One region of the Mesorhizobium sp. M7A.F.Ca.MR.245.00.0.0 genome, then DNA from elsewhere that is predicted to be linked to it. Evidence: predicted binding sites of a transcription regulator. Region 1 holds the regulator's gene; the other holds the start of a gene.
What was found. Region 1 encodes PhoB, which activates phosphate uptake and scavenging genes when phosphate is short. Its sites were predicted from a motif close to TGTCATNNANCTGTCAT; they were not measured.
Positions count from the first base shown of each region.

Region 2: a site for PhoB is predicted at 10,140-10,156, ahead of ugpB (sn-glycerol-3-phosphate ABC transporter substrate-binding protein UgpB). Genes of this name have one in related genera too.

Region 1 covers NZ_RZTE01000030.1:28,482-43,512, forward strand. Annotated here, with positions in the region: gene EOB80_RS24820 (response regulator) at 1-93, shown strand, start outside; gene EOB80_RS24825 (RNA polymerase sigma factor) at 107-658, opposite strand; gene EOB80_RS24830 (NepR family anti-sigma factor) at 662-865, opposite strand; gene EOB80_RS24835 (response regulator) at 1,082-1,876, shown strand; gene EOB80_RS24840 (DUF1328 domain-containing protein) at 2,154-2,321, shown strand; gene EOB80_RS24845 (sensor histidine kinase) at 2,500-3,531, shown strand; gene EOB80_RS35510 (hypothetical protein) at 3,528-3,842, shown strand; gene EOB80_RS24855 (hypothetical protein) at 3,964-4,290, shown strand; gene EOB80_RS24860 (membrane lipoprotein lipid attachment site-containing protein) at 4,374-4,619, shown strand; gene EOB80_RS24865 (CHASE domain-containing protein) at 4,716-6,344, opposite strand; gene EOB80_RS24870 (ATP-binding cassette domain-containing protein) at 6,472-7,272, opposite strand; gene EOB80_RS24875 (sugar ABC transporter permease) at 7,284-8,636, opposite strand; gene xylF (D-xylose ABC transporter substrate-binding protein) at 8,779-9,819, opposite strand; gene EOB80_RS24885 (ROK family protein) at 10,090-11,337, shown strand; gene phoB (phosphate regulon transcriptional regulator PhoB) at 11,354-12,043, opposite strand; gene phoU (phosphate signaling complex protein PhoU) at 12,060-12,767, opposite strand; gene pstB (phosphate ABC transporter ATP-binding protein PstB) at 12,794-13,618, opposite strand; gene pstA (phosphate ABC transporter permease PstA) at 13,636-14,952, opposite strand; gene pstC (phosphate ABC transporter permease subunit PstC) at 14,949-15,031, opposite strand, start outside.
Region 2 covers NZ_RZTE01000049.1:9,540-24,570, reverse strand. Annotated here, with positions in the region: gene EOB80_RS30160 (N-acetyltransferase) at 1-404, shown strand, start outside; gene EOB80_RS30155 (cytochrome P450) at 401-1,627, shown strand; gene EOB80_RS30150 (iron ABC transporter substrate-binding protein) at 1,786-2,793, shown strand; gene EOB80_RS30145 (iron ABC transporter permease) at 2,968-4,548, shown strand; gene EOB80_RS30140 (ABC transporter ATP-binding protein) at 4,545-5,627, shown strand; gene EOB80_RS30135 (sn-glycerol-3-phosphate import ATP-binding protein UgpC) at 5,755-6,822, opposite strand; gene ugpE (sn-glycerol-3-phosphate ABC transporter permease UgpE) at 6,830-7,678, opposite strand; gene ugpA (sn-glycerol-3-phosphate ABC transporter permease UgpA) at 7,688-8,572, opposite strand; gene ugpB (sn-glycerol-3-phosphate ABC transporter substrate-binding protein UgpB) at 8,767-10,077, opposite strand; gene EOB80_RS30115 (EAL domain-containing protein) at 10,437-12,869, shown strand; gene EOB80_RS30110 (TlpA disulfide reductase family protein) at 12,871-13,560, opposite strand; gene argH (argininosuccinate lyase) at 13,596-14,996, shown strand.

The DNA of each region.
Region 1 (15,031 bases):
AAGGCATCGTTTCCGGGCGTCAGGCTGGTTGGCAAACCCTATTCGGGTGAAGACCTCGTGCAAGCGGTCGCCGCGGCCTGCGGACGTGCTTGAGACACGATCGCGGTCAGCTCGCCGGCGAGCTCGTTACCTGGGCCGAAATTGCGTCCGGACCATACTCGTCCTCGCCTGATATTTTCAGGATCTCCTGCAAGCGCGTACGGGCTCGGCTGACGCGGCTCTTGATCGTTCCCACCGCGCAACCGCAGATCTCGGCGGCCTCCTCGTAGGAGAAACCAGATGCACCGATGAGGATGATGGCTTCGCGTTGGTCCTCCGGCAATTGCTCCAGGGCGCCGCGAAAATCCTTCAGGTCGAGTTGGCCGTGCTGGGCCGGATGAACGGCAAGCCTGGCCGTCATGATACCGTCGCTGTCCTGCACTTCGCGCCCGCGCTTGCGCATCTGCGAATAGAACTCGTTGCGCAGGATGGTGAAAAGCCAGGCCTTGAGATTGGTGCCGGGCTGGAAGCTCTCATGCTTGTCCCAGGCCTTGACGAGCGTTTCCTGGACGAGGTCGTCGGCTTTGTCGGCATTTTGCGTCAGCGACACGGCGAACGCGCGCAGACTTGGGATTGCCCCAAGCAGATCGGTCTTGAAGCCTTGTGAGACCGCGGCCATGCCTCAGTCCTTCTTCTGTGCGGGTTCAGCCCGTTCCAGCTGGCTAAGCAACTGGGAAAAGCGATCCGGCACATCGTCGGAGACCAGCGCGTCGTAATATTGTTTGAGTTTGCGTCCGATTTCGGAGTTCGGCCCAAGAGCATCACCAGAACCGTTCCGGCGCCTGCTCTCGGCGCCAGCCAGAATATCTTTCGTCATATCCTTCATTTTGCCCTTGTTTTCCCAGCGCTCAAACCGCTCTTATCATACTCAACACAACGCAAGCGGCGCCCTCGTCTGGTTGCCCATCCCGACCCCAAACGCCCCTCCCCGGTATTCGTTCCGTCGAGGCGGAACTTTTTCTAAAAATCCGCGTTATCGTCAGGGCTTGCAGTCAGCTTGACCTGCTACGCATTCACGTCATTCTGAGGGAGACGTCTTACCATGAGCTTATCCGCCACCATCGCACCACATCTGCCATTCCTGCGCCGCTTCTCGCGGGCTGTTTCCGGGTCGCAAGAGAGTGGTGATGCGCTGGTAGCCGCGATGCTCGAGGCCATCATCGCCGATATCGAGATATTTCCCGAAGCATCGAGCGACCGCATCGCGCTGTACAAGGTTTTCGCCAAGCTGTTCACATCGGTCGCCATTCGCGTTCCACAGGAGCAGGCGCAATCGGCGTGGGAACAGCGCACCGCCGCCAATCTGAATGCGATCGCGCCGCGGCCCCGTCAGGCCTTCCTCCTCGTGGCTGTCGAAGGCTTCAGCGAGGACGAAGCGGCTGAGATCCTCGACGTCGGCGACCAGGAGTTTTCAGAGCTGCTTGCCCAGGCGAGCAACGAGATATCCCGCCAGGTGGCAACCGACGTTCTGATCATCGAGGATGAACCGCTGATCGCCATGGATATCGAAGAAATGGTCGAGAGCCTCGGGCACCGGGTCGTTGGAACGGCGCGCACCCATGCCGAGGCAGTGATGATGTTCGGCAAGACACGGCCGAAGATGGTGCTGGCCGACATCCAGCTTGCCGACGGCAGTTCCGGCATCGAGGCCGTGAACGAGATCCTGTCATCGACGTCGGTGCCGGTCATCTTCATCACCGCCTTCCCCGAGCGCCTGTTGACTGGTGAACGACCGGAACCAGCCTTCCTGGTCACCAAGCCGTTCAATCCCGACATGGTCAAGGCGCTGATCAGCCAGGCACTGTTTTTTGACCGGCAGGCGAAAGCAGCCGCATAAGTCGCGAATTGAGGAGTGGAGGAATTGAGGAATTGAGGAATTGAAGGCGATAGCCTCGCTCGCCGATTTCTCCAGATCATCAAAATCGTCAATTCATCAATTCCTCAATTCTTCAATTCTTCACTTCGGGCCGCCTGATCCACGCATCGGGCGGTGAGGGCGAATTTCCTGCGCGTCCGGCTGCCGAACGATTTGCAAGCTCGGTCTTTTTCGGCAAAGGGTGGGAACAAACCGCAACCACCCACGTTTTTATCGCATCATTCGAAGGAGATGCATCATGCTTTACTGGGCGCTCGTATTTCTCGTCGTTGCGATCATCGCCGGCGCGCTTGGTTTCGGCGGCATCGCCGGTACATCTGCCGGCATAGCGCAGATATTGTTTTTCATCTTCCTCGCTTTCCTGGTCATTTCGCTTCTTGCGGGCCTGTTCAAACGGGCTTCGTAAGGACGGACGGCCGAACACTGGAAGCCGCACCCCTCAAACGGTTTCCAGCCACCGCCGGGCGGTGTCCTTCAAAGGACGCCGTCCGGCGGACCGTTTTTTGGCGGCGGGTTCGGGAAACCTCTTTGGAACCCATTCACCGGTGAGCCGTTCAGCCTGAATTGGGTGGACAGTTTGGCCGATGGGTTCCAGCACCGGAAACAGGAAGGACGACGTGCAAAGCGATGAAGTCATCGCCCTCCATCCTGCCGAAAGCGGCATGCAGCTCGGCCGCGCCCTTCTTCACGCGTTGCACAATGCCGGCATTTCCGTTCTCTACCAGGATCGCGAGATGAAAACCGTATGGGCGCGCAACATGCGTGCGCCCTGGGTTTCGGACACCGCCGACAGCATCGGTATTCTGCCGGAGGCGCAGGCCGACCGCATCGGCGCGGCCAAGCGCGACGTCATTGCATCCGGCAACCCCCAACGTCTCGAGATCAGCGTTCCCGTCGAGGATGGCAGCCGCTGGTTTGAGGTCTGGATCGATGCCGACCACGGCGATGGCGGCACGGTGCAAGGCGTCGTCACCACGATGGTCGAGACGACCGAGCAGAAGCGCCGTGAGCAGACCCTGACGACGCTGTTGCGGGAGGTGAGCCATCGCTCGAAAAACCTGCTGGCGATCATCCAGAGCATAGCCACCCAGACCGGTCGCTACTCCGACAGCATCGGCGATTTCCTGACACGTTTTCGCGGCCGGCTGCAATCGCTGGCTTCGTCCCAGGATCTCGTGACCTCTTCCAACTGGCGGGGCGCCGCACTTCGCGAACTCGTATCGGGCCAGGTGGGCCGCTACGGCGGCGATCCGGTTCGCAGCCTGCGGTTTCAGGGGGCAAACCCCTATCTCAATCCCAACGCTGCCCTGCATATCGGCCTTGCGATGCATGAACTCGCCGTCAATTCGGTGAGCTATGGCGCCCTGTCGCGGCCCGATGGATTCGTCAATGTTACAGCCAACCTGACCGCAGCCGACACGGGAACCTCCCTGTCGTTGACATGGGCCGAGGCAATCGGAGCCAGTGATGTCAGGCGTAGCGAGAAGCGCTTCGGCAGCGTCGCACTCGAACGGGTCGTGCCGGCGTCACTGAACGGAACGGCGACGCTCGAAATCGCGGCTGGCCGTCTCGAGTACCGCCTTGTCGTTCCACACGGCAATTTCGAGACGGATTGAGCGACCCGAGCTTTCTTAACCAGCTGTTCACCATAAAAGCAGATGCTGTTTTTCCCAGATACCGCTGGAACCTGTTGCATCACCGAACATTTCCGCAGCAGGATTTGCAGCATGGTGCGGGAGGGAATGCCTTGACGGTTGCCGATATGAACAGACTGGAGCAGGCCGCCCGGATTTCCATGGGCGAGTTTGAGGACTCCGAGTCATCCGCGCCACCGCTGGCCCCTGTCCCCAACGGAGCCTTGCGCCTTGTTGCGTTGGCCTTGGTGGCGGTGATCGTGGTGGTCGCCCTGTACCAGCTTGTCTATTGAGGCCAGCTGGTTTCGGCCGGCGACAGAATCAATTGTCGCCGTCTTATTTCCCTGCCCGGCCCAGCGCGCCAGGAACTTTGGCTGATGTAGACCGTTACTATGGCGAGAGGACTTTCCCGCCATGGAACATATCGCTGCATTGCTGCTGGTCATCGGTTGCTCGAACACGATGGCCGACTGCCGTGAACTCCAGGTGCCCGTCAGCATTTTCGCGACCGCCGAGCAATGTGTGGCCGAGCGCCCATTCGTCTTGGGCGACGTGCAAGGGCAGGCTGATCACATCGTCGCCAAATGTCTTGCCGTCGATCCGGTGCTTGAAGACGACTATGATCAGATAGTCTGGAACGTGCGCGCCGATGGTACGCTTGACGCTTCTTTGGCAATTTCCAGCCTGGTAATGGCGTCGAACGCGGCAGGCCCAGAAAAAGACTATCTTCACCAACAATAGATTGCAGCAGCAAAGGCCGTCATTTCATGCTAAATGGCAGCTGGAGCTTTACCAAGTGAGGACAAAAAGTGAGGAGTGACTCTATGCGGAAGATGATTATTGCCCTGGTTGCGGTGGTTGCCGTCAGCGGCTGCACCTCGACCGAACAGGACGTGGTTGGCGGCGGCTTGATCGGCGCCGGTGTCGGCGGCTTGGTCGGCGGCGGCAAGGGCGCGCTGATCGGCGCGGCCGTTGGCGCCGGTTCCGGCCTGCTGGTGCGCAATCTGCGCAACGGCTATTGCCAATATCGCGATCATCGCGGCCGGATCTACACGGCTCGCTGCAACTAATTCGGCGATAATCGAAACGTCGATCCGGAGGCTGGTCCGCTGGCCTTCGGATTTTTCATGTCCGGACGCTTGATCCTTTTCGGGAGAAGGTCGCGCTCAATTGGCGAGTGGAATTTTGATTTCCACGTTCAGCCCATTGGCCTGGTAGTCGCGCTTGATCGTACCGCGTAATTCGCGCGTCACGTTGAGATCGATCAGCTTGGTGCCGAAGCCGGTTTCGGCGGGAGCTTCGAGTTTCTTCTGCCCGTTTTCGCGCCAGTTCAGGGCCAGTGTCCTGTCGCGCCCACGCCCTTCCAGAGACCAATCCACTTTCAGTGCCCCCACGGAATTGCCGGCTTCGCCGTATTTCAGCGCATTCGTCGCCAGTTCGTGGAAGGTCAGGCCGAGCGCTTGCGTCGTGGTTTCGTCAAGCAGCACCTGCGGCCCTGACAGCAGCCCCTCGGGCAACTCCTTGCCGAACACCTGGCCGAGTTCGATGCGCAAGAGATCGCCAAGATCGGCCTTCTGCCAACGAGAGCGCGTCAGCATGTCCTGGGACGCTGCCATCGCCTGCAGCCTGGCCGAGAAGGATGCGGAAAACTCGTTGACGTCGGTAGCCCGCGATGCCGTCTGGCGCGCGATCGCCAGCACCCTGGTGATCGAATTCTTGATGCGATGCTTCATCTCCTGCAGCATCAGGTCTTTTTCGATCAGGCTCTTTTCCGTGGTTTCGTGCAACCGCGACGCTGCCTCATAGGCCCGCTCCTGATATCGCGCCACCAGCGCGATGGCGCCCGCCAACAGCAGGCCGAATAGCCCCAGCATCACGGGAATGGCGCGCGACGACGGCTGCGAGAAGGCGCTTGTCGGCCGGAACAGGACAGTCCATGGCCGTCCGGCGACGATGATCTTTCGGGTGACCAGCAGCCTGTCCCCGAAAGTCGAAGCTGGCGGCGTCTCCGACCGGAACAGCAGATTGTCGCCGCTCACGGCACCATCGCCGTCATAGATTTCGGTGTTGACCGGCAGTAGCGGCGACCGGCTGAGCGCGGTCTGGAACAGATCGCGAGCCCGGAAGGCCGCATAGAGAAAACCTGATGTCGAGGATCTCGAAGCATTGATGACGTCGGGAGCGGTTTCGACATTGAGCCGCACGAAAACGAAGAAGCCGGTGAACGTCTGCGAGGCGCCCGTGTCCTGGCCCAGTTGCACCAACCCGCTGGCGTGCTGCTGGTCGTCGGACATCGCCTTTTCGATCGCCACACGCCGCATCGGTTCGCTGAACATGTCGTAGCCGATGGCGGCTTGGTTGGATGGATCCAGCGGTTCGAACAGCACGATAGGGGTACGCCAGGGTTGCGTGGTATCCGGGTAGATTGGATGACTGACGCCATAATCGTGCAGCATATCGCGTTCGACCGTCGCCTCGTCGCCCGTCTTTGCCAGCCTGAGGAAACCGATGCCGCGCAAGCCGGCGAAATTCTTGTCGACATCGAGCGCGTTGAAGAACGCCTTGAACTCATTGCGAGAAATATCGCCATTGCGGGCGTCGAACAGGGCCTGCGTCGAGCGCAGCAGCGACAGATGCAGGTCGATGCGGCTCTCGATCCGGTTGAGCGCGTCGTCGGCAGTCGCCTCGAACTTGATGCGCGCGGCTTCCTGTGTGGCGAAATAGGCGAAACCTGCCATCACCATGCTGATTAGTGCGACGGCGATAAAGGCGATGATCGGGAAAAGCTTCTTCAACGGATCGTGCGGTCCCTGAGCGATATCGGACCTTTATGGGCAAGTCGCCGTGCCAACACAATGCCAAGGCCAAGCCATCCTTACGGCTGGCATATCACGTGTCCGGCAACCGCGAGCTGGCTTGATCTCAGGCCGCGATCTTCAGCGCGCCCGGTCCTGGAATGGCGCCCGGCGGGCATTTGCCAAGAATGATCATCCCCAGCACCTCGTCCTGCGTGACATCGGTGGTGCGGGCGGTGCCAACGACCTGGCCGTTCTTCATGACGCAGACCCGGTCGGCAAGCTCGAACACATCGTGGATGTCGTGGCTGATCAGGAAGATGCCGATGCCATCGGACTTGAGCTGCTTGACCAGTTCGCCGACCTGCGCCGTTTCCTGCGGACCAAGCGCCGCCGTCGGCTCGTCCATGATCAGGATGCGGGCGTTGAACAGGATCGCACGCGCGATCGCCACCGATTGCCGCTGGCCGCCCGACAGCTTGATCACCGGCTCCTTGAAGCGCTGGAAGCGGGGATTGAGCCGGCCCATCACCTTGCGCGCCTCGGCCTCCATGGCAACGTCGTCGAGCGTACCCCAGGCGGTCATCAGCTCGCGGCCGAGGAACAGATTGGCGGCGGCGTCGACATTGTCGGCCAACGCCAGCGTCTGGTAGATCGTCTCGATGCCGTATTTCTTGGCGTCGCGTGGATTGGAGATCGATGCCTCCTCGCCGTTGACGAAGATCTGGCCCGAATCGCGCTTGTAGGCGCCGGACAGGATCTTGATCAATGTCGACTTGCCGGCGCCATTGTGGCCGAGCAGCGCCACGACCTCGCCGGGGAAAAGATCGATCGAGGCGTCGTCAACGGCGCGGATGCCGCCAAACGCGATCGAGATGTTCCTCATGTCGATCAGCGCGGTAGCTGCAGGAGCAGTCTTGTCATTCATGGCATGCCCTCCTAGACGCGCTTGCGATAGACGGTGTCGAGCCACACGGCGATGACCAGTACGGCCCCGACGACGATGCTCTGCAGCGGCGAGTCGACGCCGAGCAGCACCATGCCGGACTGCAGCGACTGCATCAGCAGCGCGCCCAGCATGGCGCCGATGATCGTTCCCGATCCGCCGGCAAGCGACGTGCCGCCGATCACGGCGGCTGCAATGACGAGCAGTTCGTCGAGCGTTCCAAGCACGTTGGTGGCCGAATTCTGCCGGGCCGAGGAGATCGCCGCGGCAATCGTGGCCAGCACGCCAATAATCATGAACACCTTCATGGTGATCCATCGCGTGTTGATGCCGGCGAGATTAGCCGCCTCGGGATTGCCGCCGATGGCGAACACATAGCGGCCGAAACGGGTGCGGTTGGTGATGAAGGTCATGACCAGCCCGACGGCGACCGCCATCAGCACCGGTATGGCGATACCGTGGGCGATGAACAGGCCGCCTTCGGGAACGGTGATGTTGTTGGCGGCCGCATATCTGTTCACGATGCCGATCGGCCAGGGGTAGGAGTTGGCGAGCCAGACCGCACCCATGATGGCGCCGCAGGTGACGACTCCAAGCAGCGCCTCGGCCCAGATCGGACGTAGCGGAAACCGGAAACGCTTGCGCTGCACCCGCCCGTTGAACAGCCCAAACACCACGGCGAGGCAGGCGACGATCCCAACGACCCAGCTCCAGGTCGCGCCGATCGATCCCGCCGGCCCACCGCCCATCAGCTGAAAAGTGGCGTTAAGCGGCGCCACGGTCTGGCCTGAAGTGACCCACCAGGCGGCACCGCGCCAGACCAGCAAGCCGCCCAGCGTCACGATAAAGGCGGGCACTTCGAGATAGGCGATGACGAAGCCTTGAAAAGCGCCGATCAACAGGCCGAGCGCCAGGCCGATGACCAGTGCCAGGACCCAGATCCACGGGTTGCCGAGTTCGAGCCCGACAAAGCGCACCAGGAAATGCACCTGGGCAAACCCCATCACCATGCCGATCAGGCCCTCGGCGGAACCGACCGACAGGTCGATGTTGCGCATGACGATGACCAGCACCATGCCGCAGGCCATGATGGCAACCGCGGATGTCTGCACCGACAGGTTCCACAGATTGCGCGGCGTGAGAAAGGTGCGGCTGTCGAAATCGAGCGGATTGACGCCAAGGCGCAGGCTGGAAATGACATGCAGCCCAATCCAGATGACCAGCAGCGCGCCGATCATGCCGAGCATGCGGGTGTCGATCTCGGTCGCCTTCAGGAACCGGGCGACGGCGCCGAGTTCCGACGCGCGCGCCGTATCGGTCTGCGGGTTTGACGTCGTATCGGTCATGGTTTCCTCCCACCGGCTGGCCGTCTGACGCGCATGCCGGAGCCCAGCCTAGAAGCTATCCGCATGATGCGGAAACAGAATTCTTTGAGAAAACGCCGCGGCTTTTGGGCCGCGGCGTTCAGATATTTCAAAGTGGTACGGATCAGTTGCAGGCCGCCACGGTGCCGGCGGCGACACCCGCGCAGACTTCGTCCTTCTTGATCCAGCCGGCGTCGATGACGACGTTGAGATTGTCCTTGGTGATGGCAACCGGGGTCAGGAACAGCGACTTGACGGTGTTGCCGCCCGGCGTCGTGAAGTCCTTGGCGCCGGCGATGTCGCTCGTCTTCTTGCCGTCGGCCAGTTGCGAGGCGATCTCGGCGGCATTCTTGCCGAGCTCCCGCGCGTCCTTCCACACCGACACGGTTTGCGTGCCGAGGGCGATGCGGTTCAGCGCGGCGTGGTCGCCGTCCTGACCCGAGACCGGCACGGTGCCGGCCAAGCCTTGAGCCGTCAGCGCCGCGACGACGCCACCGGCAGTGCCGTCATTGGCCGCGACCACCGCGTCGACCTTGTTGTCGTTGGCGGTCAGGAACTGTTCCATGTTCTTCTGGGCGTTAGCGGGCAGCCAGCCATCCGTGTAGGCTTCGCCGACATTCTTGATCTTGCCGCTGTCGATGGCTTCCTTGAGCACTTCCATCGAGCCCGAGAACAGGAAATCGGCATTGGGATCGGCACCGGAGCCCTTGATGAAGACGTAGTTGCCTTCCGGCTTGACCTTGAACACTTCGCGGGCCTGCATGCGGCCGACTTCCTTGTTGTCGAAGGTCAGATAGAAGACGTCCTTGTTCTCGATCAGCCGGTCATAGCCGACGACCGGAATGCCTTCGTCCAGCGCCTTCTGCACGGCCGGGCCGATGGCCGAAGCGTCCTGCGCCAGGATGATCAGGGAATTGGCGCCCTGCGAGATCAGGCTTTCGACATCGGTAAGCTGCTTGCCGGGATTGGACTGCGCATCGGCGGAGATGTACTTGTCGCCAGCGGCCTCGATCGCCGTCTTCATGGCGGCTTCGTCGGTCTTCCAGCGTTCTTCCTGGAAGTTGGACCACGAAACGCCGACGACCTTGTCCTTCGCCTGCGCGACAGACGCGAGCGTCAGCGACATGGCGGCACCCGCCAGGATGGCGGCCGTGAATCTTTTCATATTATCCTCCCTGCGCCGCGTATGGCGCGACCAAACTGACCCGAGGGCCGGCACAAAGGCTCTATTTTTTCGAGCCTCGAAAAAACACTGGGCCAACGCCCGAACGCTGTCAACATCGATTCTGATGGATTTTGATGTCATTTCGAGTTTTTTTCGAGTCTCGGAATAAATAAATGACACGGCGTGCAGCTTCTGCCAGTATTTACCGGCGTCACCGACAGCGTTCCAGGGGCAGGAGGAACCGCGGCGACCGGGAGGATATGAAAGAACATGTCGGTCGGAATCCGCCACGACGATCTGCGCCGCCGCAACCGCGCCATGGTGATCGCGGCAGTGCGCCGCGCCGGACAGCCGTCGCGAACCGAGATCGCCGCGACCACAAGCCTCAGCCATTCGACCATCTCGGCGATTTCATCCGACCTGATCGTCGAAGGCATCCTGACCGAAAGCAAGCCGAGCGAGGCCGGCTCGCTCAAACGCGGCCGGCCGCAGGTCGGCCTCAGTCTCAATCCGGAAGCGGTCGCGGTAATGACCGTGGTGCTGTCGCTGAACTTCCTCTCCGTCGCCGTCATCGACTATGCCGGCCAGGTAATATCCGAGGAACAGCGCCGGCTGGACACGCTGACGATGTCGCGCGAGTCGCTGATCGGGGAATGCACGGCCATCGTGCGGCGCCGCCTGGCAGATCCCGACCTGGACGTGCGCAGCATCGCCCGCATCGCGCTGGCCATCCAGGGCATCACCGACACCCGTGCCCGCGCCATGCTGTGGTCGCCGATCACGCCGCACACCGACATCGCCTTCGCTGACATATTCGAAGACGAGTTCGGCATCCCTGCCATAATGGAGAACGACTGCAACATGATGGCGGTGGCGCTGCGCTGGCGCGACCCCGATCGTTACCGCGACGATTTCATCGCTATCCTTTTGTCGCACGGCATCGGCATGGGACTGGTGCTGAAGGGCGAATTGTTCACCGGCACCCATTCTTCGGGCGGCGAATTCGGCCACATGATCCATCGGCCGAACGGCGCGCTATGTCGCTGCGGACGGCGCGGCTGCGTCGAAGCCTATGCGGGCAATTACGCCATATGGCGCAACGCCAGGCAGATGGGCGAGGATGCAGAACCCGTTGCCGATGTCAGCGACGCCGACATGCGCGCCCTGGCTGCCGCGGCCCGCGAAGGTGACGGACCCGAACGGGAAGCCTATCGCAAGGCCGGCGAAGCGCTCGGCTACGGCCTCGGCAGCCTGTTCGCGCTGATCGATCCGGCGCCGGTCGCCATGGTCGGTGTCAGCGCCGCCGCCTTCGACCTGATCGAGCCGGCATTGCGGCAAGCGATTGCCCAGACCGCCGGCGGCCAGCATTCCAAATCGATTTCCTTCGACACCGAGCCGAACGAACTGCCGCTGATCCGCGAAGGCTGCGCCATGCGGGCGCTGATCTTCGTCGATCAGGAGATTTTTGCGCCGGGCGTGCAGGCGAGATCCGGTTTCGGCGGCAAGAACGTGGCGTGAGTTCAAACGAGGGAGTTCAGTCCTCTCGGATGGCGTATCCGGCCCCACGGATCGTGCGGATGACATCAGGCATACGGCCATTGTTGACCGCCTTGCGCAGCCGGCCGACATGCACGTCGACTGTGCGCTCGTCGATGTAGATCGTCTCGCCCCAGACATTGTCGAGCAGCTGGCTGCGCGAGAACACGCGGCCTGGATGGCGCATCATGAATTCGAGCAGGCGGAATTCCGTCGGCCCAAGCCGGATCTCGCTCTTCTTGCGATAGACACGGTGCGACTCGCGATCGAGCACGATATCGCCGACCTTGAGCACGCTGGACAGCACTTCCGGCTTGGCCCGGCGCAGCAGCGCCTTGACCCTGGCCATGAACTCCGGCGTCGAGAAGGGCTTGACCAGATAGTCGTCGGCGCCGGTCGACAGGCCGCGCACGCGGTCGCTTTCCTCGCCTCGCGCGGTCAGCATGATGATCGGCAGCCGCTCGGTCTCGGGACGCATTCGCAGGCGCCGGCAGAGTTCGATGCCCGAAACCGCAGGCACCATCCAGTCGAGCACCAGAAGATCGGGAACGTTCTCCTGCAGCCGGATTTCGGCCTCATCGCCGCGCGTCACCACCTCGACCTGGTAACCTTCGGATTCAAGATTGTAGCGGAGCAGCACGCCTAGCGGCTCCTCATCCTCCACCACCATGATGCGTGGTGCGATCATCGGCTGGTCACCCCTGTTATGCCGCTGGCGCGGACATTGCCGTCTCGTCCTGCTTCGGACGATTGGCTGGCAGCTGCGTGCCGGTCAAAACATAGTAGGCATTTTCGGCGATGTTGGTCACGTGGTCGCCGATCCGCTCGAGGTTCTTGGCGCAAAACAACAGGTGCGTGCACGCCGTGATGTTGCGGGGATCTTCCATCATGTAGGTCAGCAGCTCGCGGAACACCGAGGTGTATTTGACGTCGATGCGTTCGTCATTGTTTCTGAGCGTGGCAAGCGCTGCCGCGTCAGCGGCGGCATACTCGTCGACGACCCCCTGCACCTGGATCAGCACCAGCTGCGCCATCGCGTCGATCGAATGCGAAAGATCGTGCGGCGTGACGCTCAGCCCGACAGTGCCGACGCGCTTGGCGATGTTCTTGGCAAGGTCGCCGATGCGCTCGAGGTCGCCGGCCATGCGGATCGAACCGACCACCGCACGCAGGTCGTTGGCCATTGGCTGGCGCTTGGCGATCAGCGTGATGGCGCGATCGTCCAGCTCGCGCTGGCGCGCATCCATGATGGCATCATCGGAAACCACGCGCTGCGCCAGCGCATTGTCCGAATTGAGCAAAGCCTTGGTCGAGCCACTGACCATCGAGCGGGCGAGATCGCCCATGTCGCGGATCAGCTGGCTGATCTGCTCCAGATCCTCATCGAAAGATGCAACGGTATGTTCACCCATGATCTTCGTCCCTCATATGCCTGAGCTCAGCCGAACCGGCCGGTGATGTAGTCCTGGGTGCGTTTGTCGTCGGGGGTGGTGAACATCTTGTCGGTGGCGCCCTCCTCGACCAGATAGCCTAGATGGAACATCGCGGTGCGCTGCGACACGCGCGCTGCCTGCTGCATCGAATGGGTGACGATGACGATCGTATAGTTCTGGCGCAGTTCGTCGATCAGTTCCTCGACGCGAGCAGTGGCGATCGGGTCGAGCGCCGAACACGGTTCGTCCATCAGGATCACCTCGGGCGACACGGCGATGGCGCGTGCAATGCACAGACGCTGCTGCTGGCCACCGGAAAGACCCGTGCCAGGTTCCTGCAAACGGTCCTTCACCTCGTTCCAGATTGCCGCCTTCTTCAGGCTCGACTCGACGATCTGATCCATGTCGGCCTTGCGCTTGGCCAATCCGTGGATGCGCGGGCCATAGGCGACGTTCTCGTAGATCGACTTGGGGAACGGATTGGGTTTCTGAAACACCATGCCGACGCGCGCCCTGAGTTCGACGACATCGATGTTCTTGTCGTAGATGTCTTCTTCGTCGAGCGTTATCTTGCCGGTTACCCGCGCGGAATCGATGGTGTCGTTCATGCGGTTGAGGCAACGCAGGAAGGTCGACTTGCCGCAGCCGGAGGGGCCGATCAGCGCCGTCACCTGATTCAGGCGGACGTCGAGATTGACATCGAACAGCGCCTGCTTCTCGCCATAGAACACGCCGACCTTGTCGCCGCGCATTTTGATCACTTCGTTCGACTTGGCGTTCATCTTATCGCCCACTGCATTTTCAAGGGACTGTTCGGTCATGATGTTCATACCAAAATGCCTTTTTTCTACCAGCGCCGCTCGAACCGACGCCGAAGCACGATCGCGGTGATGTTCATGGCCATGAGGAAGACGAGCAGGATGATGATCGCGCCCGACATGCGCTCGACGAAGGCGCGTTCGGCCTCGTTCGCCCACATATAGATCTGCACCGGCAGCGCGGTGGCCGGATCGAAAGGCGTCGTCGGTGGATCGGCGACGAAGGCGACCATGCCGATTAGCAGCAGGGGCGCGGTTTCACCGAGCGCACGCGCTAGACCGATGATGGTGCCGGTGAGGATGCCGGGTGCGGCAAGCGGCAGGATGTGCTGGAACACCATCTGCATCTTGGAGGCGCCAAGACCGAGAGCCGCCGAGCGGATCGACGGCGGCACCGCGGCAAGTGCAGCGCGCGTCGCGATGATGATCGTCGGCAGCGTCATCAGTGTCAGCACCAGGCCGCCGACGAAAGCGGCGGAGCGCGGCATGCCCAGGAAATTGATGAACACCGCGAGGCCGAGCAAGCCGAAGACGATTGACGGCACCGCTGCCAGATTGTTGATGTTGACCTCGATAAGGTCGGTGAAACGGTTCTTCTTGGCGAACTCCTCCAGATAGATGGAGGCGGCGACGCCGATCGGCAGCGCCAGGAGCAACACGATCACCATCATATAAAACGAGCCGATGATCGCCACGCCCATGCCCGAGGTTTCCGGGCGGCTGGAGGCGCCGTAGGTGAACAGGCCGCTGTTGAAGTGCTCGGCCATCGCGCCCTCGGCCTTGAGCTTGTTCATCCAGGTGATCTGCTGGTCCGAGACCTTGCGTCGCGCTTCCTCGACACTGAGGTCGATCTGGCCCTTGAAAGCCGAGTCGAGATTGGCGGCGGCGAGGATGTTGACGTTGCGTGTCGTGCCGATCACGGACGGATCGGCGGCAACGATGTCGCGCAACTGGACGCGGGCGCCTTCCGACAGGAAGCCCTTGAGCTTCTGGATCATCGGCTTGTCATCAGGAGAGATGCCGAGCTTGGCCACAAGCGCGTTTTCGGCGAGCCTGGGATAATTTGCCTTGATCAGAACGCTCGGATCGGTTGCACGCTTGCCGGAAGGATCGATCACTTTCTCGTCGAACGAGATCGGCAGTGATACCGTCGTCTGCCAGAAGGCGGTGTAGCCTTTCGAGACGATGGTGATCAGCATGATTGCCAGGAACGCCAGGCCTACGGAAATCGCCACGACGCCATAGATGCGGAAACGGCGTTCGGCGGCGTAACGGGCCTTCAGGCCGATGTCGCGGCGCGGATGGGCCGCCGCCCTGACCATCGTATCCATGGAAATGTCGGTCATTCGTACTGCTCCCGATATTTGCGCACGATGTAGAGCGCGACGATGTTCATCACCAACGTCAGCGCGAACAGCGTCAGGC
Region 2 (15,031 bases), on a different contig from region 1:
CCAGGAGCCAACCTGCACGGTCACTCTACGTGTACAATCTTGGTGTGCGACCCGAATTCCGCGGCACCGACATGGCACGCCGCCTGTTGTCGCAAATGTCTGACTATGGACGGCAGGTCGGTGCGCGTTGGTTGGTCGGCGACGGACGTTGCCCGTCCTACGCGGGAGCACAGGACGAGTTGCCCGACAAGGTTCGGCCGGATCCGGAATTTCGTCGGACCATCGACGATTGGCATCGGACCGGTGTCATGCCTTCGGTGGAATCCATAACGAGGGATCCGCTACTGCGGTTCTATAACCGTGTTCTCCGGTGCGAATTTCTACATCTCGCGTCCGATTTTCTACCTGAAGACATGAGTTCCGGCGGATTTCGCGTTATCTTTGCTGTCGATCTTGCCCGATGACAGATCAGGCTGATCTATTTGACCCCATCGCCCATGGCAGCGATGCGTTTCCCGAATTCGCCCGTCGTCGGAGTTCAGGAGGCGCCAGTTGGGGCAAACCTCCTTATCCCGAGGTCGGTGAAGCCTTCTACGTGTTCAGCCATGCGCTTGTTTCCCAGGCCTTGAAACACCCGCTGTTGCTGCAGGCACCGCCGGGCGCCTATCAGGAGGTCAGGCAAAAGATCAGCGCCAATCCGGCCCTGGACCTGTTGACCCGTTCCATGCTGCTGTCCGACCCGCCGCGGCACATGCGCCTGCGCCGCCCATTGGCTGGTTCGCTAAGCTTTTCCTCCAGCAACGGGCTATTCGACCGGCTTGCGGCCAAAGCGTCGGAACTTACGCAGGCAGCTGTACAAAAACCGGAGTTCGACGCGGTTCGTGATATAGGCCTGCCGCTAGCGTTTTCAGGCCTGGAACAGATCCTTGGTATCGACATGGACGATCCCTGGCGGATTGGCGCCGACGCACAGCTTATGGCCAACGCCCTGGAAATAAGGGCCGGCGGCGTAGACGAAGACGCAACCGATGCCTGCCGCCGGTTGGAGGCATGGGTATCCAGCGTGATAGAACACGGTACTGTGCGCCCAAACGGTATTTCAGCTCAGATGCTTGCCGAAGTCGAGGCTGGCCGCTGGCTGAGAGACGATGCCATTGCAAACATCGTATTCCTGCTCTTTGCCGGGCAGGCGACAGTCGTCGATACCTTCGGCAATGCGCTGGTCGCGCTTGCACGCTTCCCAGAACAGCTTTCGCTGCTTGAAGATGGGAAAGTCAGTTGGTTTTCAGCAGCCGAAGAGCTGCTCCGTTTTTGCGCTCCGGTTCACTATGCCGGAGCGCGCATCGCCGCGGAAGATTTGCAATTTGATGGCGCAACCATAAAAGCCGGGCAGGCCGTCGTACCCGTGCTAGCGAGCGCCAATCGAGACATTTCTGTTTTTCCGGCGGGCGACCGGTTGGATTTGGGTTCCGGCATTTCGTCGGCCCTTGCCTTTGGCACCGGACTGCATGCCTGTCTGGGTCAACACGTCGCCCGGTTGGAAATAGCTGTACTGCTGGAGGCCTTGTTCACGCAGGCCAAAGGCTGGTGCTTGGACCTTCCCAGGGTCGTCAGGCGGCATTCGGTGCTTTTCCACGGTCTGCAAGCCGCCCCATTCATCCGGCCCGCGGATCAACCATCGGTTTGAATTCGGCACTCCATTCGGGTCCCTTCATGCTTGGAATTGTGAGCCCGATATCAAGCGTTTGTGCTTCAGCGACCGATTGAAGCAGATCACCAATGTTGACTAAGCCTGTCAGGTATCGGTAGGTGAGCCGGTGCCAACCCGAACTTTAGGACAATGTCATGAAATATGCTCTTTCCACCCTCGCCGGCGCCACGGCGCTGGCAATCATGCTGATCGCCAGCCCATCGATGGCCGAGGATGCCGGCATCATTGTCTATAACGCCCAGCACGAAAGCCTGACCAAGGCGTGGGCCGAAGGCTTCACCAAGGAAACGGGCATCAAGGTCACGGTGCGCAATGGCGGCGACAGCGACTTCTCCAATCAGATCGTCGCCGAGGGCACTGCTTCACCCGCAGACGTGTTCCTGACGGAAAACTCACCGGCCATGGCGCTGGTCGAGAGCGCCGGCCTGTTCGCGCCGGTCGATGCCGACACGTTGGCACAGGTTCCGCAGGATTATCAACCGGCCAGCGGCAAATGGGTCGGCGTCGCCGCGCGCAGCACGGTCTTTGCCTACAACAAAACCAAGCTGACCGCCGACCAGCTGCCCAAGTCGATGCTTGACCTCGCCGATCCGAGCTGGAAGGGCCGTTGGGCCGCCTCCCCGTCGGGCGCCGATTTCCAGGCCATCGTCAGCGCCCTGCTCCAGCTCAAGGGCGAAGCCGCTACCGCCGACTGGCTGAAGGCGATGAAAACCAACTTCACCGCCTACAAGGGCAACAGCACGGTGATGAAGGCGGTCAATGCCGGCGAGATCGAAGGCGGCGTCATCTATCACTATTACTACTTCGGCGATCAGGCCAAGACCGGCGAAAACAGCAAGAATGTCGAGCTGCACTATTTCAAGAACCAGGATCCGGGCGCCTTCGTCTCGATCTCCGGCGGCGGCGTGCTGGCCTCCAGCAAGCATCCCAAGGAAGCCCAGGCGTTCCTGAAATGGCTGACCGGCAAGGGCGGTCAGGACGTGCTGAAAACAGGCGATTCCTTCGAATACGCGGTCGGCAAGGGTGCGGACTCCAACCCGAAGCTGGTGCCACTCGCCGATCTGCAGGCGCCGAAGGTCGATGCCACGACGCTGAACTCCAAGAAGGTCACCGACCTGATGACGGCAGCCGGCTTGCTTTAGTTGCCATTCGTCCTAAAAGGACACCCGACCACGCTCCCGCGGGAATTCGCCTTCCGCGGGAGTGATTTTGTTTTTCGAGATGGCATTCGTCGATGACGACACGCTGTGTTCCCGACCGCGATCGCGGTCCTTCAATTGCTGCCGCTGGACGGCAACGGCACGGCGTCTGACCTGATGCAGTCCGCGGTCGATCTCGCGCGTTCGGGCCTGCCTTCGGGCACAGGCCGAAGGGCCCGGCGACGCGCACCGCTGTGGCTGGTCCTCGCCGCCATCTTCGTTGCGCTGCTGGCGCTGGTGCCGCTCGCCTTCATCATCTGGATCGCGGTGCAGACCGGCTGGGAAACCGTCGCGGCGCTGGTCTTCCGGCCGCGTGTCGGCGAGCTTCTGGTCAACACTGTCCTGCTGGTCGCGCTCTCGGTGCCGATCACCATCGTGCTGTCGGTTGCGCTGGCCTGGCTGACCGAGCGCAGCGACCTGCCGGGCGACCGGATCTGGTCCTGGCTGTGCGTGGCGCCGCTCGCCATCCCCGCCTTCGTCCACAGCTACGCCTGGATCACCATGGTGCCGGGACTGCACGGCCTGTGGGCCGGCGTGCTGGTTTCCGTTATCGCCTATTTGCCGTTCCTGTATCTGCCGGTGTCGGCGGCATTGCGCCGTCTCGATCCCGCCCTCGAGGACGCCGCCGCCGCACTCGGCCTTGGACCCCGACGCGTGTTCTGGCGGGTCGTGCTGCCGCAATTGCGGCTCGCCATCTGCGGCGGCTCGCTGCTGGTCGGCCTGCATCTGCTGGCCGAGTACGGCCTCTATGTCTTCATCCGCTTCGACACCTTCACCACGGCGATCGTCGACCAGTTCCAGTCGACCTTCAATGGACCGGCCGCCAACATGCTGGCCGGCGTGCTGGTCAGCTGCTGCTTCGTGCTGCTCGGCCTCGAAGTGCTGGTGCGCGGCGAGGAGCGCTATGCCCGCGTCGGCTCGGGTGCGGCGCGCCATCAGCAACGCGCAAGCCTCGGGCGCGCCACCATTCCGAGCCTGCTTTTGCTTGTCGTCACCACGCTTTTGGCGCTCGGCGTGCCGTTCGTCACCATCGGCGGCTGGCTTGTCGCCGGCGGCGCCGCTGTCTGGCGCCTGGACGAGATCGGCCTGGCGCTTGGCCAGACGCTGTTCCTGGCGCTCGCCGGCGCCTTGCTCACCACCGTCGCCGCCATGCCGATGGCCTGGATCTCGATCCGCGCCCCGGGGCCATTGCAGCGCCTGCTGGAGGGCTGCAACTACATTGTCGGCTCGTTGCCGGGGGTTGTCATAGCGCTGGCGCTGGTCACCATCACGGTGCGCATCGCGCTGCCGCTCTACCAGACCCTGTTCACCATCCTGGTGGCCTATGCGCTGATGTTCCTGCCACGCGCGCTGGTCAGCCTGCGGGCGTCGATCGCGCAGGCACCGGTCGAGCTCGAACGCGCCGCTTCCAGCCTCGGCCGCCGGCCGCTGCAGGCGCTGTGGTCGACGACGATCCGCCTGTCGGCGCCGGGTGCCGCGGCTGGCATGGCGCTGGTGGCGCTCGGCATCATGAACGAACTGACCGCTACCCAGATGCTGGCACCCAACGGCACCCGCACGCTGGCGATGGCGTTCTGGTCCTACAGCGGCGAGATTGATTATGCCTCCGCGGCACCTTACGCCTTCATCATGGTGGCGATGTCGCTGCCCTTGACCTGGCTGCTCTATGTCCAGTCGAAACGGATGGCCGGACGATGAGCTTTCTCGAAATCGGTGGCTTGCACAAGCAGTACGGCCCGGTGGCCGCCCTTGCCGGCGTCGACCTGAACGTCGCCAGCGGCAGCCGCACGGCGATTGTCGGTCCTTCCGGCTGCGGCAAGACGACCCTGCTGCGGCTGATTGCCGGCTTCGAGGCGCCGGACCAGGGGCACATCACGCTCGACGGTACGATATTGGCCAATGGCGGCGCTGCGGTGCCGGCATATCGGCGAGGCATCGGCGTGGTGGCGCAGGATGGTGCCCTGTTTCCGCATCTGACCATTGGCGACAATATCGGTTTCGGCATGGGTCGCGGCGAGGACAAGCGCACCGAGCGCATCGTCGAGCTCGCCTATATCGTCGGGCTGGACAAGGCGATCCTCAAGCGCCGCCCGCACGAGCTCTCCGGCGGCCAGCAGCAGCGCGTGGCGCTGGCTCGCGCCATGGCGATGAAGCCCCGGCTGATGCTGCTCGACGAGCCGTTCTCGGCACTCGATACCGGCCTGCGCGCCTCGATGCGCAAGGCGGTGGCCGAGCTTCTGGAAGCTGCCGGCATCACCACCATCCTGGTGACGCACGACCAGGCCGAGGCGCTGTCCTTCGCCAGCCAGGTCGCGGTGATGCGCGACGGCAAGTTCTCGCAGATCGGCACGCCGCGCGAGCTCTATCTCAAGCCGAAGGACAGGATGATCGCCGAATTCCTTGGCGACGCCATCATCCTGCCGGCCAAGATATCGGATGGCTTCGCCAACTCTCCGCTCGGCCGCATCGCGGTCGACACCAATGACAGCCGCGATGTCGCCCGTATCATGCTTCGCCCGGAGCAGATCGCGCTGAAGAGAACGTCGCGCGAGGGCATGTCCGGCACCTCGGACATGCTGTTCGGCGAAGTGACGGAATCCGAATTCGCCGGCTCGATGTGCACGGTCGCGGTGCGGCTCTTGAACAATGCCGATCCGCCCGATGCGGCAGCGATCGGCAACACGCCGCTGGTCCTGCGCAAACCGGGCATGGACGCGCCAGCGGTCGGCGAGATCGTCCGGCTGACCGTATCGGGAAAGGCGCATGTCTTCGCCTGAACACCGTATGCTGGAGCAATTCTAGGAAACTGTGAAGCGGTTTTCCGTCTGGAATTGCGTCAAAACAAAGAGTTAGAGCAGCTCGCCGTTTCCGTGAAACGGTGAAACGCTCTGGGCATCTTTTGGATTAGCCGACGCGCTTTCCTGCCTGATCGAACCAGTGCAGCTTTTCTGCCTTGGCAACCACGCGCAATTGGTTGCCAACCGTGGCGGTGGCGCGACCCGCGACACGCACGACGATACGGTTGCCGCCTGCCGCACAGTGAAGGAAACTTTCGGCGCCTACCGGTTCGACCGCCTCGACCAGCGCCGGCAGGACGAGGGCGCCGGGCGGCGCCTCCGCATTGAAGGTGACGTCGGCATCCTCGGGCCGAAAACCGAGGGTCGCAGCTCTTGCCTCCCGAGGTGCGAAAGCGATCGCCGTGCCGTCTGCGAGCACCGCGCCCGAGGCGCTTTCGGTCAGTGCCAGGAGATTCATCGGCGGCGCGCCAATGAAGGAAGCGACGAAGGTCGAGGCCGGCCTTTCATAGATGTCGAGCGGCGCCCCCATTTGCTCGACCAGTCCGCCGTTCATGACGACGAGGATGTCGGCCAACGTCATCGCCTCGAGCTGGTCATGCGTGACATAGACCGACGTGACGCCAAGCGAGCGTTGCAGGTTCTTTATCTCGACGCGCATCTGGCCGCGCAATTTGGCATCGAGATTGGAGAGCGGCTCGTCGAACAGGAAAACCCTCGGGTTGCGCACAATGGCACGACCCATGGCAACACGCTGGCGCTGGCCGCCGGAAAGCTCCCGCGGACGGCGGTCGAGCAGCGCCGAAAGTTCCAGTATTTTCGCCGTCGCGCGGACCCGGCTGTCGATCTCATCTTTCGGCGTGCCGCGGTTGCGCAGCCCATAGGCCATATTGTCGTAGACTTTCATATGCGGATAGAGCGCATAGTTCTGGAACACCATGGCGATGTCCCGCTCGGTCGGGCCGATTGAGTTTACGATCTTGCCGTCGATCGCAACTGTTCCCGAGGAGATGGTTTCGAGCCCGGCGATCATCCTGAGCAGCGTGGACTTGCCGCAACCCGATGGGCCTACCAGCACGCAAAGCTGCCTGTCGGGAACTGCGATTGAAACGCCCTTCACGGCCTCGAAACCGCTGGGGTAGACCTTCTTCACATCCTTCAGATCGACGGTCGCCATCAGCTTCTCACTTTTCGGAATCGACCAGGCCGCGAACGAACCAGCGCTGCATCAGCACCACGACCAGGATCGGTGGCACGATGGCCAGCATCGCTGTGACCATGACCAGGTGCCATTGCGTATCGGCATCGGCGAAGGAGACCATCTTTCTCAACGCGATGACGATCGTGTTCATGTTGCTGCTGTTGGTGACGAGCAACGGCCACAGATACTGCGTCCAGCCATAAATGAAGAGGATGACGAACAGCGCCGCGATATTCGTCCGCGACAGCGGCAACAGGATATCGAAGAAGAAGCGCCACGGCCCCGCACCGTCAACACGCGCCGCCTCCACCAGCTCACCTGGAATGGTCATGAAAAACTGTCGAAACAGCAATGTGGCGGTGGCGGAGGCGATCAGCGGGATGATCAGGCCGGCATAGGTGTCGATCATGCCGAGATCGACCATCACCTTGTAGGTCGGCAGGATGCGCACCTCGACGGGAAGCATCAAGGTGATGAAGATCAGCCAGAAGAAGGTCATGCGCAGCGGAAAGCGGAAAAATACGATCGCGTAGGCCGACAGGATCGAGATGAAGATCTTTCCCACCGCGATGCCGAGCGCCATGATCGTCGTGTTGAGCAGCAGCCTGCCGACGCTGACGCCGCCGATACGGCCGACACCGCCGAACAGCGCTTCGGTGTAATTGTTCCAGAACTGATCGCCGGGCAGGAGCGGCAATGGCGGCCTGAGGATCGTTTGCAGCGTCTGCGTCGAGGCAACGAACGTGTAGTAGATCGGGAAGGCAACGATCAATATGCCGAGGATCAGCGCGGCGTGGGCGATGACGGTGCGGAGCGGTGACTGGCCGATCATCGCTCGCCCTCAGCCGTAATGGACTTTGCGTTCCACATAGCGGAACTGGATGGCCGTGAGCGAGATAACGATGACCATCAGGATGACCGACTGCGCCGCCGAGTCACCGAGGATCAGATTGACGAAGCCGTCATTGTAGACCTTGTAGACCAGCGTCTCAGTCGTCTTGCCCGGACCGCCCCCGGTGACGGCATGGACGATGCCGAACGTGTCGAACAGGGCATAGACGGTGTTGACGACCAGCAGGAAGAAGGTCGTCGGCGCAAGCAGCGGGAAGACGATGGTCCAGAAGCGCTTGGTCTCGCCGGCGCCGTCCATGGCCGCCGCCTCGATCAAGGCTTTCGGCACCGCCTGCAGGCCGGCGACGAAGAACAGGAAATTGTAGCTGATTTGCTTCCAGGCAGCGGCGGACACCAGCAGGATCATGGCGTGGGTGCCGTTGAGCAGTGGATCCCAGGCGATGCCGAAACTCCTCAGCATGTAGGCCAGCGACCCGATCGACGGGTTGAAGAGGAACAGCCACAACATACCGGCGATCGCCGGCGCCACTGCGTAGGGCCAGATCAAGAGCGTGCGGTAGAGACCTTTGCCGCGCACCACCTTCTCTGCCATGACCGCAAGCAGGAGCGCCACGCACATGGCGACGATAGCGGTCGCAAGGGAAAACATCACCGTGACCTTGATCGAGTTCAGGTAGGCCGGATCGGCAAGCACTTTCCTGAAATTGGCGAACCAGACGAACTTGGTCCTCAGTCCGAACGGATCCTGCCTGAGCATGGATTGGTAGAACGCCTGACCGGCCGGCCAGTAGAAAAACACGAGCGTGATGGCCAGTTGCGGCGCCACCAGCAGGTAGGGAAGGATCTTGTTGGGAAACACGACGCGAGGGGTCATGGAGCCACTCCGAGGTGATGAGGCGGGCGGCACGATGTAGCATCCCTCTTCGCCAAGATGGCTTTGACGAGCGTTTCGGATTGGGCATCATCGACCGTTGGCGAAATCGCAAGGGACGGCAAAACTCCCCTCGCCGAGGGGAGATGCCTGGCAGGACAGGTGGATGCGCCGTAGAGCAAGGACCTGCGCTCGCTCTAATTCCCCAGCGCTTCCTTGATCGCCGCATTGCCACGCGTAACCGCATTGTCGAGCGCCTGCTGCGCGGTTTGCTGGCCGGCGAGCATCTTTTCGAACTCCTCGTTCTGGATATCGCGCACCTGCGGCAGGTTCGGCAGACGTACGCCCTTGGAATTGTCGGTCGGCGCCTTACCCGTCATCTGCAGGATCGGGGTCTCGCGACCGACGTTCTTGTCATAGAAACCGGACTTCTTGGTCGCTTCATAGGCGGCAAGCGTTACCGGCAGATAACCCGACTTCTGGTGCAGGTATTCTTGCACCTCGGTCTTCGACAGGTAGGCGAAGAAGGCCGCGACGCCCTTGTATTCCTCGTCGGATTTATCAGCGAAAACCCACAGGCTGGCGCCACCCGGCGTCGTGTTCTGCGGTGCGCCCTTGGCGTCGCTGTCATAGGGCAATTGGCCGATGCCGTAATTCATGCCGGACTTGACGATATCGCCAAGGCCGCCGGAGGATTCGGTCATGATCCCGCATTCGCCGGCGAGGAAGATCTGCTTGGCTTCGGAGGTGCGGCCGCCATATTTGAAGGTGCCGTCCTTGGCGAGGTCCGCCAGCGCCTGGAAGTGGTTGACGAAAATCGGCGCATTGATCTTGAGCTCGACATCGCCGCCGGCCAGACCGTTCTGCTGGGTGGCCCATGACACGTCATTCCAGGCCGCGAAATTCTCCAGATGGATCCAGGTCAGCCAGGTCGAGGTGTAGCCGCAGGCGGCCGCGCCGCTCGCCTTGATCTTCTTGGCGTCTTCCCACACCTCATTCCAGGTCTTGGGTGGGCTGTCGACGTCGAGACCAGCCTTCTTGAAGATATCCTTGTTGTAATAAAGGATCGGCGAGGAGGAGTTATAGGGGAAAGAGAGCATGGTGCCGTCCGGCTTCGAATAATAGCCGACTATGCCTGGCAGATACTGGCTCTTGTCGAAGGTCATTCCAGCGCTGGTCAACACATCGGCTGCCGGCTTGATTGCGCCTTCGGCTGCCATCATCACGCCGGTGCCGACGTCGAACACCTGCATGATGTCGGGCGCCTGGCCGGCGCGGTAGGCGGCGATGCCGGCATTCAGCGTCTCGGGATACGTGCCTTTGAACACCGGAACGAGTTCATAGTCGCTCTGGCTGGCGTTGAAATCTTTGGAGATCTTATCGACAACTTCGGCATTGGCGCCAGTCATGGCGTGCCACCAACTGATCTGCGTGACAGCAAAAGCGGAGGTTGAGGAAAGCAGCATAAAGGTGGCGGCAACACCGGCCGCGAAGCCGAAGGACTTCATGTTTCATCTCCCGTTTGTCATTGGCGAAAGGGGCACTCCCGCAGAGGCAATATGTGTCGCTCATGACAATCAGACAACGGTTTTGTTGCAGATCGACGAACTTCACCCCTTTACCTCACGCCACCTCGCCTCCGCTTGGACGCATGGAAAGCCACACGGTTAGCCGGCTTAGCGCGACGACAAGCGCCAGGAACGACCGTCGGAACTGTCAAGCCGGCTTTCGGCGTGTCAGCCCTGATTACAGCCGCTGCAACCCGAAGAGACACGCCAAGGTTGCAGGCGACTTTATCGATCCCTCAACGGCAACGCGCTACTCAATCCTGCTGCCCTGTTTATTTCCAAAGATCAGGTGAAATAAAATGCTGACGGTCTACAATTGTATCGTCAACGAACACGATCTGAGACTGGTCGCACTCGCCGCGCTGATCTGCGGAATTTCCTGTTTCTCTGCCGTCAACCTGCTTCATCACATAAGCCGCTCCACCGATCGGAACCGGCTTGCCTGGCTGATGATCGCGGCCACTTCGACCGGCTTCGGCATCTGGGCAACGCACTTCATCGCCATGCTCGCATTCACACCGGGCATACCCAGTGCTTACGATCCCGCACTTTCCGTGCTTTCGCTCGCTGCTTCGGTCACTCTGACGGCAGCCGGCATGTGGATCGCCACCTTGCGGAATGAGTTCGACTATCATCTCGTCGGCGGCGCCGTGCTGGGCGGCGGTATCGCGGCCATGCACTACATCGGTATGGCGGCGTTCGAGGTTCAGGGCCGCATCGAGTGGAACCTGTTGCTTGTCGCCGTTTCCCTTCTGGCCGGCGTGACGCTCGCGGCGCTGGCGCTGCGTGTCGTGCAGCGCCGTCCCTCCTTGAAGGCGACATCCGGCGGCGCGGTGCTGCTGACGCTGGCAATCTGCACCCTGCATTTCATCGGCATGGGTGCTGTCTCGATCTTCCCCGATCCCTCGATCGTCATATCCGAATACACGATCGAGCCGACCTCGCAGGCTTTTGCGGCCGCCGCCGCCACACTGGTGATCCTGGTTCTGTCGGCATCGGCGCTGTGGATCGATTTGCGCTTCCGTCGCCAGAAGCTCGAGGTAGACCGCATGCACGGCCTGGCCAATGCCGCTGTGGAGGGGCTGATCGTCTGCGACGGCCACCGCATCATCAGTGCCAATGACAGCATGGCGACATTGACGGGCATCGCAACAGCGACGCTGAACGGAATGCAGCTTGGCGATCTCTTCGGATCCGACATGTCGGGCTTCGGCGAACAGCCGCAGGAGGCCGAATTGAGCGGCCGCGATGGCACGAGCATTCCTGTCGAGCTGATCGCCAGGAGCATCGACTATTGTGGCAAGCCTCACAACGTGGTCGCGGTCCGCGACATTCGCGAGCGCAAGAAGGCGGAACAGGAGATCCTGCGGCTTGCCCATTTCGATCCATTGACCGGACTGGCCAATCGCCGCAGCTTTTCCGGCCGGCTGGAGACGGAAATCGCTGCGATGGGCCGGACCAGGAAAGGCGGCCAGCTTGCGCTTCTGCTGCTCGATCTCGACCGGTTCAAGGAGGTCAACGACCTGTATGGGCACGGCGCGGGCGACGCCATGCTGCAGAAGGTTGCGCACTGCGTTACCGGCATTCTTCGCCAAGGACAGATGGTGGCGCGGCTGGGCGGCGATGAGTTCGCCATCATCGCGCCGAACCTGACCGACCCGTTGGAGGCGGGCCGTATCGCCAACGCCGTGCTGACCGCCATGCGCGAGGAAAACCGGCTCTCGGTCGGCGGCGGCCTGGTGTCGGCCAGCATCGGCATTGCGCTTTATCCATCGGATGCCGAAAACCAGGCCAGCCTGATAAGCCACGCCGATACCGCGCTCTACCGGGCCAAGACCGAAGGCAAGGACACCTACCGCTATTTCGAAGCTTCGATGGGGGCCGAGGCCCGCGACAAGCGCGTGATGGAGCACGAACTGCGCCAGGCGGTCGCACGCCAGGAGTTCTACCTCGTCTATCAGCCGCAGAAGGAGATCAGCAGCGGGAAGATGGTCGGTTTCGAAGCGCTGGTCCGGTGGCGGCATCCGACGCGCGGCGACGTCTCGCCGAGCATATTCATCCCGGTCGCCGAAGACAGCGGCGCCATTGGCCAGATTGGCGAATGGGTGCTGACGGCCGCCTGCGAGGAAGCCGCCCGCTGGGAAAATCCGCTGACGGTGGCCGTCAACGTTTCGGCGGTGCAGCTCCACAACACGAATTTCAGCCGCAAGGTCCACGAAACCTTGCTGAATTCCGGCCTGGCGCCCGGCAGGCTCGAGCTTGAGATCACCGAGACGGCGCTTGTCAAGGACATGCCGCGGGCATTGGCCACCTTGCGGCAGGTCAAGGCGCTGGGCGTGCGCGTCGCCATGGACGATTTTGGAACCGGCTATTCCTCGCTCTCCAACCTTCGCGCCTTTCCCTTCGACAAGATCAAGATCGATGGCTCATTCATCAAGTCCGTCGACAAGAACGGCCAGGTCGCGGCGATCGTGCGCGCCGTCCTGGGACTTGGACGCGGGCTCGGCCTGCCGGTTCTGGCGGAGGGTGTCGAGACGCTCGGCGAACTGAAGTTCCTGGACGCCGAAGCCTGCGAGATCGGCCAGGGCTACTATATCGGCAAGCCGGCTCTCATCGAGGAATTCGGCGATCTGACCGGCGTCGTCGCACCCGCTGTCGGCAGCAAACCCGCCAGCCTGCGCGACAGAAGCGTTCTGGCCTTCGCGCCCGCACCCGCGCTAGCCACACGCTAGACTACAGGCTCTCGGGCTTGAGTGCCGTCTCGACCAGCCGCCTGGCGTCCGGCCCCGACCATTCGGCCGGGCCGTTCATGTGGGCGATCAGGCAGCCCTCGCCGTCGATCAGCGTGGTGACGGGAAGGCCTAGCGCCAAGCCGCGCTTCTTGAGGTCGTTGAACAGCGTCATCGTCGAATCCCGGTAATAGCCGAGCGTCGCGACGCCGGTATCGCTGAGGAACTTCTTCGGCTTCATATCGTCGCCGGCATCGACGTTGACGGCGACCACTTCAAAGGAGTCGCTGCCCTTTTCCTTCTGCAGCGCATCGAGCGCCGGCATTTCGGCACGGCACGGCGCGCACCATGTCGCCCACAGATTGAGCAGCACCGTCTTGCCGGCATGATCGGCAAGCGTCATCGGCTTGCCGTCCGGACCATTGAAGGCAAGGCTCTTCAGGGATTGAGGCGGATCGGCCGGCAAAAGTGCCGCAACCTCACCGGTGGCCGACGCCGCGACTTTCTTGGCGCGGTCGCTCTTGGCCGCGCAGGTCACGTCGTCCCTGCTGTCACCCACGGCAGCTTGTGCCGGTGCATTGTTGCCAGACCGGCTCTCGCTGACATATACCGCGACCGCGCCCGCCAGCGCGCCCGCCACCAAGGCGGCGAGGATCAGGCGCGGGGCCGGGAAGAATCTACTACCGTCTGCCATTTTCTCAAAACTGCTCCGAAGCACGGGTTATAGCCATGAGCGACAAGAAAACCAGCAACCAGATGTGGGGCGGACGTTTTGCCTCGGGTCCGGCCGCGATCATGGAAGCGATCAACGCGTCTATCTCCTTCGACCGCAAACTCTATGCGCAGGACATCAAAGGCTCGATCGCCCATAGCGAGATGCTGGCGCAAACGGGCATTATTTCGGCGGCCGACCAAGAAAAAATCGCTGACGGGCTGAACACGATCCTGAAAGAGATCGAGGCCGGCAGCTTCGAGTTTTCGACACGGCTCGAAGACATCCACATGAACATCGAGGCGCGCCTCGCCGATCTGATCGGCCCGGCGGCCGGCCGGCTGCACACCGCCCGCTCGCGCAATGATCAAGTCGCGGTCGATTTGCGGCTGTGGGTCAAGGATGAATGCTTTCGCGTCGCCGAGGCGTTGAAAGGGCTGATCGAGGCGCTGCTGGAGCGGGCCGAGGAGCATGCCGCGACCGTGATGCCGGGCTTTACCCATATGCAGGCGGCCCAGCCGGTGACCTTCGGCCATCACTGCATGGCCTATGTCGAGATGTTTTCGCGCGACCTGTCGCGCGTGCGCGATGCGATCGAGCGGATGGATGAAAGCCCGCTCGGTGCCGCGGCCCTCGCCGGCACCAGCTTCCCGATCGACCGTCACCGGACCGCCAAGGCGCTCGGCTTCCGCGAGCCGATGCGCAATTCGCTGGACAGCGTCTCGGATCGCGATTTCGCGCTCGAGTTCCTCGCTCTTGCCGCGATCTGCGCCACGCATCTGTCACGGCTGGCCGAAGAGATCATCATCTGGTCGACGCCGCAGTTCGGCTTCGTCAGGCTGTCGGACTCGTTTTCCACCGGCTCCTCCATCATGCCGCAGAAGAAGAACCCCGATGCCGCCGAACTGGTGCGCGGCAAGACCGGCCGCGTCACCGGTCATCTGGTCGGCCTGCTGACGGTGATGAAGGGCATGCCTTTGACCTATGGCAAGGATATGCAGGAAGACAAGGAATCGGTGTTCGACGCCGCCGAGACGCTCGACCTGATGCTGGCGGCGATGACCGGCATGGTCTCGGACATGACGGTCAACGCTGCCGCGATGAAGAAGGCCGCCGGCTCCGGCCACGCGACAGCAACCGACCTTGCCGACTGGCTGGTGCGCACGCTCGGCCTGCCGTTCCGCGAGGCGCATCATGTCACCGGCCGGGCGGTGGCGCTGGCCGAAGACAGGAAGGTGGGGCTGGAGAAGCTTTCACTGGAGGATTTGCAGTCGATCAACTCCGGCATCACGGCCGACATATTTTCGGTGCTGGCGGTGCAGAACTCGGTCAAGAGCCGCACCAGTTTCGGCGGCACGGCGCCGTCGGAAGTGAGGAAGCAGATCCGTGCCTGGAAAAAGCGACTGGCGAAAGCGTAATGCCGGATATTGCGAGCAGTAATATCCCGGATATT